DNA from 2 places in the Longispora sp. NPDC051575 genome. Region 2 is predicted to be linked to the other one. Evidence: riboswitches for the same ligand, from Rfam matches in the RefSeq annotation. Region 2 holds a riboswitch; the other holds the start of a gene.
The links. A riboswitch is a leader RNA that binds a small molecule or an ion and turns the genes downstream of it on or off. The one in region 2 is predicted to bind cobalamin.

Region 1: linked by a shared signal. The riboswitch ahead of AB0M43_RS17715 (CbtB-domain containing protein) and the one ahead of AB0M43_RS05105 (hypothetical protein) in region 2 are both predicted to bind cobalamin.

Annotation. Positions count from the first base shown of each region.
Region 1 is NZ_JBFAZP010000006.1:28,899-33,724, reverse strand. It holds gene AB0M43_RS17735 (ABC transporter ATP-binding protein) at 1-148, opposite strand, end outside; gene AB0M43_RS17730 (MarR family transcriptional regulator) at 214-726, shown strand; gene AB0M43_RS17725 (TDT family transporter) at 820-2,055, shown strand; gene AB0M43_RS17720 (CbtA family protein) at 2,111-2,845, opposite strand; gene AB0M43_RS17715 (CbtB-domain containing protein) at 2,845-3,081, opposite strand; cobalamin riboswitch at 3,113-3,311, opposite strand; gene AB0M43_RS17710 (MFS transporter) at 3,344-4,579, opposite strand.
Region 2 is NZ_JBFAZP010000002.1:299,743-304,568, forward strand. It holds gene AB0M43_RS05100 (proprotein convertase P-domain-containing protein) at 1-720, shown strand, start outside; gene AB0M43_RS05105 (hypothetical protein) at 1,117-1,470, opposite strand; cobalamin riboswitch at 1,576-1,719, opposite strand; gene AB0M43_RS05110 (acetyltransferase) at 2,118-3,065, opposite strand; gene AB0M43_RS05115 (YciI family protein) at 3,304-3,906, opposite strand; gene AB0M43_RS05120 (hypothetical protein) at 4,061-4,696, shown strand.

The sequences.
Region 1 (4,826 bases), on a different contig from region 2:
GGAGCCGGATGGTGGTGGACTTCCCGGCGCCGTTCGGCCCGAGATATCCAAATATTTCGCCACGTTGTACGTCGAGGGTGAGCTCCGTGAGCCCCCGGCGGCGTCCGTAGGTCTTGGCCAGCCCGTCGAGCTGGATCACCGTTTCCATAACTCGGACACTACTGAAGTTTCACAAACTTGTAAAGCTTCCGAATGATGTGGGAGGCTGGGGTCATGACCGAGACCCGCCGGCCAGCCGACGCCGAGACCCGCCGCCCCGCGACCGCGCTGCACGACGCCGCCGAACGGCTCGCCCTCGTCTTCGTCGAGAACGGCATGCAACGCATGGCCGCCCGGGTCTTCTGCGCCGTCCTGTTCGCCGAGCGGGAGACCGTGACCGCCGGGGAGATCGCCGACCAGCTCGACGTCAGCGCCGGCGCGGTGTCCGGGGCGATCAAGACCCTGATCACCGTCGGCCTGATCCAGCGGGTGCCCGCCCCCGGCAGCCGCCGCGACCACTTCCGGTTCCAGACCGACGCCTGGGCCACTCTGCTGACCAGCAAGAACAACGTGCTCGACGTGATGCGGCAGGCCGCCGACGAGGGGATCGCGGCCGCCGGCATCGACAGCCCGGCCGGCGAGCGCCTGGCGGAGATGCGCAACTTCTACGCGTACATGCTCCAGGAGACGGAGCGGATGCTCGACCGCTGGCGCGAGTACGAGGCCCGGGGCCGCGCCGGGAGCTGACCTCGCGCGCGCCGCCCGCCCATAGGACTTCCCTATGGCCCGGTAGGGAACCGATGCCTACCGACCTGCGGAAACGCGGCCGAGACTGGGTGCATGAGGAACTTCGGCCCGAACTGGTTCGCGTCCGTGATGGGCACCGGCATCGTCGCCACCTCGGCGGCCACCCTCCCGTACGCGGCCCCGGCCCTGCGCCCGGCCGCCGTCGCCGTCTGGTTCCTCGCGGCCCTCGCCCTCGCCGCCGTCACCACCGCCCACCTCCGATCGCGCCGCCGGGCCGCCGGCACCCGGGGCGGCCGCACGACGAAGACGAACATCGCGGGCCACTCCCGCGCCGTGGCCTCCCCGGACCCCACCGCCGACGGGGGCCGGCCCGGATCCGATGTCGGCGGACCGGTCGACCACTCCGCCGCCCAGTTCCACGGCGCGCCCCCCATGGCCCTGCTCACCGTCGGCGCGGGCGCGCTCCTCCTCGGCCGCGACGTGCTCGGCACCGAACTGGCCGTCGCCGTCGACGCCGTACTGTGGACCCTCGGCACCCTGTTGGGCCTGGCCAGCGCCGTCGCCGTCCCGTACCGGATGATGAGCCGCCCCGGGCCCGCCCCGGCCTCCCCGACCTGGCTGCTGCCCGTCGTCGCCCCGATGGTCTCCGCGTCCACCGGCGCGCTCCTCGTACCGCACCTGCCCGCCGGCCAGCCCCGCCTCGACCTGCTGCTCGCCTGCTACGCCCTGTTCGGGGTCAGCCTCGTCGCCACGCTCGCGATCCTGCCGCAGGTCTGGGCCCGGCTGGTCCGGGAGCCGCTGGCCGCCGCTGCCGTCCCGACCCTGTGGATCGTGCTCGGCCCGCTCGGCCAGTCCGTGACCGCCGCGAACCTGCTGGGTGACGCCGCGCACACCGCCGTGGCCGGCCCGACGGCACGCGCGCTGGAGTTCTTCGGCCTGGTCTACGGCGTACCCGTCTTCGGCTTCGCCCTGCTCTGGATCGTGCTCGCCGGCCTGCTCACGGCGCGCGCGGCCCGGGCCGGACTCCCGTTCACGATGACGTGGTGGAGCTTCACGTTCCCGGTGGGGACGTGCGTGACGGCCGCGACCGGACTGGCGCACCGGACCGGTTCCCCCGCGTTCGCGGTGCTGGCCGTGGCGCTGTTCGTGGCGCTGGTGGCGGCCTGGGCGACGGTCGCGACCCGCACCGTGTACTCCCTGTTCCGCACGGAGACCCCAGGTCCGACCGCCCCCGGCCGATCGCCGTTCCCGGGCCTGGAGCCCGTCGGGCCGGGCGCGCCCGGGTCGCGGACCACGGAGCCGGGCGCCACCCTCACCGCCCTCCGGTGAAACGCCTGCGGGCGCGACCCCCTGCCGGGGGTCGCGCCCGCAGGCACAGGTCGTTCTAGGCGGCGGGGACAGCCTCCGGAACCGTGGCCCGGGCCCGCACCAGCCCGGTCAGGCCGAGCACCGCGCCCATCCCGATCCACAGGATCACCATCGTGCCCGCCGCCAGGACCCGGAAGTCCCACAGCAGCTTCGGCGGCACCTCGATCGCGTCCGGGTTGTTCGGCAGGATCACGAACATCAGCACCAGCGCCAGCACGGGCACGGCCGCGACGACGAGGTGCCGGACGGGCGTGGCCGCGCCCCGGCTGACCAGCCAGGAGTGCAGCAGCAGCGCCCCGGCGACGGCGACGAGCCCCATCACCGTGGCGGCGAGCCAGGCGTCGGTCCGACCGTCCACCGTGTCGCCGTTGCCGACCCCGGGCGGGTTCGCCGGGTAGCGCAGGAACGGCAGCAGCCAGACGCCGACCAGGCCGGCCGTGGCGAGCCGCAGCGAACGGCCCCACACGTCGGTGTCGAGGTCGGAGCGGTGCACCAGGAAGTACACGAGGCCGAACAGGGCGCCGAGGGCCAGGCCGACGGCGAGCATCGCGACCATGAGGCCGAAGTGCTGCTCACCCCGGGTGAACACCTCCTCGCCGACCTCGCCGGCCGCCGCCGAGCGGGCCGACTCGATGTCGACGGCCCGGTCCATGATCGGTTCGGCGATCAGTCGGGCGAACCCGCCGGCGAGCACACCGGCGGCGCCGCCGGCCAGGAGTCCCCGGCCGAGCAGCGACAGTACGGAGGCCATCAGTGGCAGGGGGCGCCGGCGACGTGCCGGGCGTCGTGGGCGAACTCGTGCACGAAGTTGCTGTCGAAGGACAACTTGCCGAGCAGCGGGGCGAGCAGCGCGCCCTGGTCGATGAACACCGCGTACAGCGTGAGCAGCGCGAACACGACCGCCACGGCGACGATGATGCCGTCGCGGACCGGGCGCAGAGCGGCTCCGGTGTCGGCGACGGCACCGGGAGTGGTCAAGGAAGCCATCTGGTACTCCTCCCCGGGGTGTCCCCGCCCCGGTATCGGGAGAACGACGGGTCAGTGTCCTGACTCCCGGATCGTCGTCACCCCTCGGCCTTCCCGCCCGTGGGGCAGTGGCCGCGTACGAGGGAGAACTCCCCGGTCACAGTGGCGGGACCGTCCCGGATTCACACCGGAGTTCCTGCGCACCGTCGCCTCATTGTTAATTTGTGCGCACCCAGCATCGACGCAGAGTGCTCCACAGTCAACCCGAACGTAGTGCTGTTCATCACATCCGAACGTGCGCGGTTTCCGGCTCCCGCCCGAGCCGCCGCACGCCCCGCACGGCGAACAGCGCGAGCGCCGACGGCACCCCGACCAGCGTCATCACCATCAGCGTCGGATGCAGCCCGAACGCGTCGGCCGCCGGACCGGCCAGCGCCATACCGACGGGCATCGATCCCACGGTGACGAGGAGATCGAACGACGTCACCCGCGACAGCGACCCCTCCGGAATGTGGGTCTGCAACGCCGTCTCCCACAGCGTGAAGAACAACGCCACCGCCACCCCGGTCACGCCCTCCAGCACCGCGATCACCGCCAGCGACCCGGCCCCGCCGATGATCAGCGCCTGGCACGACGCGACGGTCAGCGCGGCGGCGGCCACCAGCAGCGGACGCGCCGGCCGCCAGCGCATCGCGATCACGTCGCCCACGATCGACCCGACCCCGAACGCGGCCACCACCACCGCCCAGCCCTTCGCCCCGCCCAGTTCCCGCTCGGCGAGCACCGGGCCCAGAACGAAGACCGAGGGCAGGACGACCAGGTGGTACACGGCGGCGGCGGTCAGGGTCGACCACACCCAGGACCGGGTCCGCACCGCGCGGAACCCGTCGCGCAGCTCGGCCAGGAAGTCGCCGGCCTCCTCCACGGTCCCCGCCCGGGGCCGCAACCGGGCCAGGTACACCGCGCTCACCGCGAACGTCAGCGCGTCGACCGCGAGTGCGCCGCCCGGCCCGAACACCACCACCAGCCCACCCGCGACCGCCGGCCCCGCCACCAGCCCGGCCGACATCACGAACCCGCGCAGCGCGTTGGCCTCCTGCAACCGCTCCGGCGACACCGTCAACGGCACGAGCCCGGACATCGCGGGACTGAAGAACGCGTCGGCGGTGCCGAAGATCCCCATCAGCGCGACCAGGTGCCACACCCGCGCGTCCCCGGTGAACAGCAGCACGGCGGCCACCACCTGCGTCCCGCACCGCACGATGTCGGACACCAGCATCACCCGGTGCCGGGGCAACCGGTCCGCCCACACCCCGCCCACCAGGGTGAACAGCAGGAACGGCACCGTGGCCGCCGCGATCACCCAGCCCACGTCGGCCGCGCTGCCACCGATGGACAGCACCGCGAACGGCAACGCCACGAACGTCACCCGGTCACCCAGGCTGGACCAGGCCTGCCCCGCGAACAGCAGCGCGAACTGCCTCTCCTCACGCAGGACGGCGGGCCACGGAATTCTCATGGCCGGATTCTCGTCCGCGCGTTTGGGCCGGGCCACCGGTTTAACCCCAGATCAACCCCCTCATCTGGGTACGGATCCCCGCCGCCTTCCGCGACGCCGGCACCACGCCCCACGCGGGCCACCCCGGGGCACAGGCGGGTCCGCGGGTGCTGACCCGCGCCGGTCCGCCCCGGAGTCCCGCCGTGAGGACGGACCATGCCCCGGGCTCGCCGGTCCGGGGCACAGCCCTTCCGTCGCGCGGGACCGC
Region 2 (4,826 bases):
CTGACCGTCAACGGGCCGGCCGGCTGCGCCGCGACCAACCCGACCGACGTGACCATCGTCGACAACGCCACCGTCGAGAGCTCCGTGACGATCTCGGGCTGCTCGGGCAACGCCGGGGCCGCCAGCACCGTCGCCGTGAACATCGTGCACACCTACATCGGCGACCTGGTCGTCAACCTGGTGGCGCCGGACGGCAGCGCCTACATCCTGCACAACGGGACCGGGGGCAGCGCGGACAATATCAACCAGACGTACACCGTCAACCTGGGCGGCGAGGTCGCCAACGGCACCTGGAAGCTCCGGGTGCAGGACACCGCCAGCAACGACACCGGCAAGATCGACACGTGGACGCTGACCCTGACCGGCGGGGTGCCGCCCGGCTGCTCCGGCACCAACGGCACCGACGTCGCCATCGTCGACAACGCCACGGTGGAGAGCCCGATCACGCCCGCCAACTGCACCGGCAACGCGTCGGCGACCAGCAAGGTCGAGGTGCACATCGTGCACACCTACAAGGGTGACCTGGTCGTCTCCCTCGTCGCCCCGGACGGCACCGCCTACGTGCTGCACAACCGGGCCGGCGGCAGCGCCGACAACATCGACCAGACGTTCACCGTGGACCTGTCCTCGGAGGCGCGCACCGGCACCTGGAAGCTGCGGGTCCAGGACGCCGCCAGCAACGACACCGGCAAGATCGACACGTGGACGCTCACGCTCTGAGCTGACATCGTGAGCCAGGGACCCGTAGCGTGCCCGCGCTGCGGGTCCCCGGCCCCAACCCATTTCACACGGTTTCCCTGATCCGGCTCCACAACCCCGCAAAAAAGCACACCTCGACGGGTACGGGGACCTGGGTGGACCGTCCGGCCGGTGGCCTCGGCCCGGCTCCGCATCGGCCCGGCTCCGCAGCAGCAGGTTGGTCGTCTCGGCATCTCACCGCCGCTCGCGCCGCGCAGCCCCGCGCTGAGCGCGCTCCCCAACGGCAGTGCCCGGACCGTCACGCCGAAGACCTCACCGAACACCGTCCGGAGCTCGTACCCCGCGAGCTCATTGCTCTTCACGACCCGCCGCCCCGGGCTACCGACGCGGCAACGGCGGCAGTTGCCCCGTCGCCCCTCAGCTGGAGTTCGCGGGTTTCGGGAACCGGCGGGCCTTCAGGGCGGGGTCGGGTTCGCTGAGGCCGGGGCCGCCGGAGTTGACCCAGTCGGCGATGGCCCGGATCTGCGCCGGTTCGGTGATGCCGCCGAGCCACACCGGTCGGGCCCCGGCCGCGCGCCCGGCCCGCGCCGGCTGCACGACGAACACGTTCGCCCGTTCGCAGGGGCCGAGGCAGTCGGTGACGACCCGGATCCGGGCGTGCCCGGCGGTCAGGTCGCGCAGGGTGTCGAGCTGCTCGTCGTGGTCGACCCCGGGGACCTTGCGGGTGGTACCGCAGCAGCAGCCCCGGCAGACGGTGACCGTGGCGGTCACGACGCGCTCCCGGGGTGCGCGCACGCGGCACGGGGCGCCGGGTGCCGGCGGGTGACGAAGTAGGCCATGGCGCGGCCAGCCTCTCTCGGGGAGATCCGCCCCGGGCGCGTGAGGAGGCGATGACGCGAGTCTCTGACTTCGCGGACCGCGCCCGCCAGGACGCCGCCCGTTCACAGTGGCGGGACCGCGCCGGATTCACACCGGCTTCCTCGTCCGCCATCGCCCTGAACGGTCCGAATTCTGGCACACCCCCACGGCACCCGGACCCTACGCGTGGCCCCCGTCACACGCCGGCCCCGGAGCTGTGCCGTCGCCCGTAGCGACCCGCACAACCCCGTTCAGGGTGGGGGTGCCCGGCCCACTTCGAGGGTGACCCGGAACCGATCGGCGGCCCTGTTCGGGTGCGGGGTGCTCGACGCCGGACGTCGCACCGGCAGCCCGTGGTGGCCCGGAACGGAGGCCTACCGCTCGTCTACGACGGCGATCGAGGACCGGCACCACCGCCCGGGAGCCGGGGCGGGCGGCGAGGACTCCGTGTCGCGGGCGCGCCCCGAGGAGTGGGTTCGGGGCGCGCCCGATCGCTCGGGGTATCAGCCGGTCTCAGGCGCGGAGCCCCATGTCGCGGGCGCGCCCGATCGCTCGGGGCGTCAGCCGGTCTCAGGTGCGGAGCCGGGAGGCGCCTCCGCCGCCGGTGTGGGGCCGGGCCCGGCTTCCGTGGGCGGGGTGAAGACGACCCGGGACCGCAGCTGGCGGAACCCGGTCCGTTCCAGTTCGGCCAGGACCGCGACCCGGTGGGCGTCCACATCGGCGACCACCTCCCGGGCACCCCCCTCGGCCAGCACCCGGACGGCCTCGACCAGCAGTTCGCTCCGGGCGGACTCGTCGAGCAGGCCCAGGTAGGCGACGAGCGGGTAGCAGGCGTCCCCGGCCGGGCCCACGAGTCCGACCGGGCGGCCCGCCTCCTCCGCGACCCGCCACTCGGTCGGATTGTCCAGCCAGGCCAGCGGGTCGGTGGCCAGGTCCACGCCCCGGACGGCCAACGCCATCTCCTTGCCGGTCAGCACGTCCGGAACGGGGATCCGGGCCACCAGCGCGGTGATCTCGGCCGGGCCGGTGGCGGGGCGGAAGGAGTACCGCCCGGAGGTGGCCGGCAGCGGCGTACCCGTCCAGGAGCACCGCAGCCGCTCACCCCGCTCGACCAGGCCGGCGAGCCGGGCCGCCGCCATCGGGGCCGCCGTCACGGCCAGCACCTCCGGCCGGCGCCGCCAGTGCGCGGGCATCGCGGCGTAGTAGGTCCGGGGACCGCCGAGGGCGGCGTGCGCGGCGCGCAGCAGCTCCGCGCCGACCTCCGGCCCGGCGGCCAGGTCGAACCGCTCCAGCCACGGGGCGCCGGCGGAACCCGGCGGCTGGCACCAGGCGGCCCGGGCGACGACCCGGCCGGACCGGAGCGCGACCCAGGTGTGCTCCGGCCGGTACCCGCCGCCCGCTATGCCGTCGGCGTAGCCGACCTGACGCAGCTGGGGCAACGGATCGGGCAGGGAGTCGAACAGGTTTTCCTCGCCCGCGACGAGCGGGCGGATGACGAGATCGGTCATGGCGAACCTCCGGGCAGCGGGCGCCCCGGACTCAGACCCGCGCGGACGCCGGAGCGCGGAGGGGGCGCAGAACTTCGGACATTGTTCTGACCTCCTTCCAGCTCGACGGCGTGCCCGGAAACCTACCCGCCCACACCGCGCCGTCGCAACACGGTTCGCAGCAGCGGGGCGCCCGGGGTGCGCCAGGCCGAGGTCGGCGCCACGGCCGGGTCGGAGGCGCGCCCCCGCCACGGCGGGGTCAGCTGGCCGGGCGGCCGCCGAAGCGCCACGGGTGCACCTCGACGCGCTCGTACAGGCCGGCCTCGGCGTAGGGGCCGTGGGCGAGCATCGCCTCGGCGGCGGCCCGGTCCGGCAGCTCGACCAGGGTGGCGGTGCCCAGCCAGTCGGTGCCGTCGGCCGACAGCAGCGGGCCGTGCGCGATGAGGCGGTCGGCGTAGCCGGCGGCGAGGTGGTCGCGCTGGTCGGCCCGGAGCCGGTCGCGTTCGGCGGTGGCGCCGGGGCGGCCGTGCCCGAGGACCAGGAACCGGGGGTCTTCACCGGTGCCCGGGTACGCCCACATCGTGCGGCCGAGCGTGTTGCTGAAGCGGCGCACCAGGACGTCGGCGAACACGCCGGCCCGGTAGTAGGGCTCGTCGTACGCGAACGCGCGGGCCGCCTCCGGGCCGGGCAGGTCGACGATGTGCACGCTGCCCGTGACGCCCTCCCCGTCGTCGGTGAGGGTGGGGCCCCGCGCGATCAGGACGTCGGCGTAGGAGTCCATGAACGTCCAGTGTTCCCCGGTCCGTTCCCACCGCAGGTCCCCGACGCCCGGGTGGTCGCGACCGTACACGAAGTACTCCATCCCGCGATCATAGGCACCGCAAGGGCCCGCCGGGCCGTCCATGTCGGAGAGTGGGGCGAAGTGGGCGGACGCGGGTGCCGTGCGGCACTCAACGTACAGCGTCCTAGGTCGCTAGGTAGAACGCGGGGCGCGTCCGGCGCTACGATCCGGGGCTATGTCCGCCTCTCCCGCGCGCCGGGCCGCGCTCGTGACCCTCGCCGTGGCGTGCGCCGCCGCCGTGCTCGCCGGCTGCGCGTCCCCCGACACCCGGTGGGTCGCGGGGTCGCCGCCGGAGCAGCCGTCCACCCGGGCACCGGAGGTCGTCCCCACCCCGGAGGCGTCCACGGTGCCCACCCCGGCTCCCCCGTCCGCACCGGTGCCGACCCCGCCCCGGGCGACCGGCACGGCGGCGGCGGAGTTCGCCCGGGTCACGGCCGTGGAGGTCATGCCCGGCACCGTCATGCAGGCGCTCGACGGCAGGCCCTGCGGGTTCTCCGGGGAGCTGCGGGCCCGCGTGGTCGTCCAGGTGTCCGCCCCCGGTCGCGGCGCGGGCCAGCTGAAGGTGCGGATCAGCTACGGCGGGTTCGCCGGCTACCAGGGCGACTCGACGATGCGGTACGACGCGGGCCGGCAGGCGTACGTGTTCGACATGCCGGTCATCGAGGTGGCCCGGACGAAGGGCGAGGGCGGGCACCTCGGGATCTCGGTCTCGATCGACCAGCCGCCGATCGGCGACCACGCGCAGCCGCCGCCGACGTCCACTTCGGTCGCCGTCGCCAGCTGCCTGCCCGTGAAGAACGGCACCGGCTGACCTCGGGGCCCGGCGACGCGCGGGGGCCCGCCCGGCGCGCACCCGCCCACCCGACGGACTCGCGCCGGGCACACAGGCCGGGGCCGCCGGGTACACGGACCGGGGCTGCCGACGACCCGCGCAGGGAACA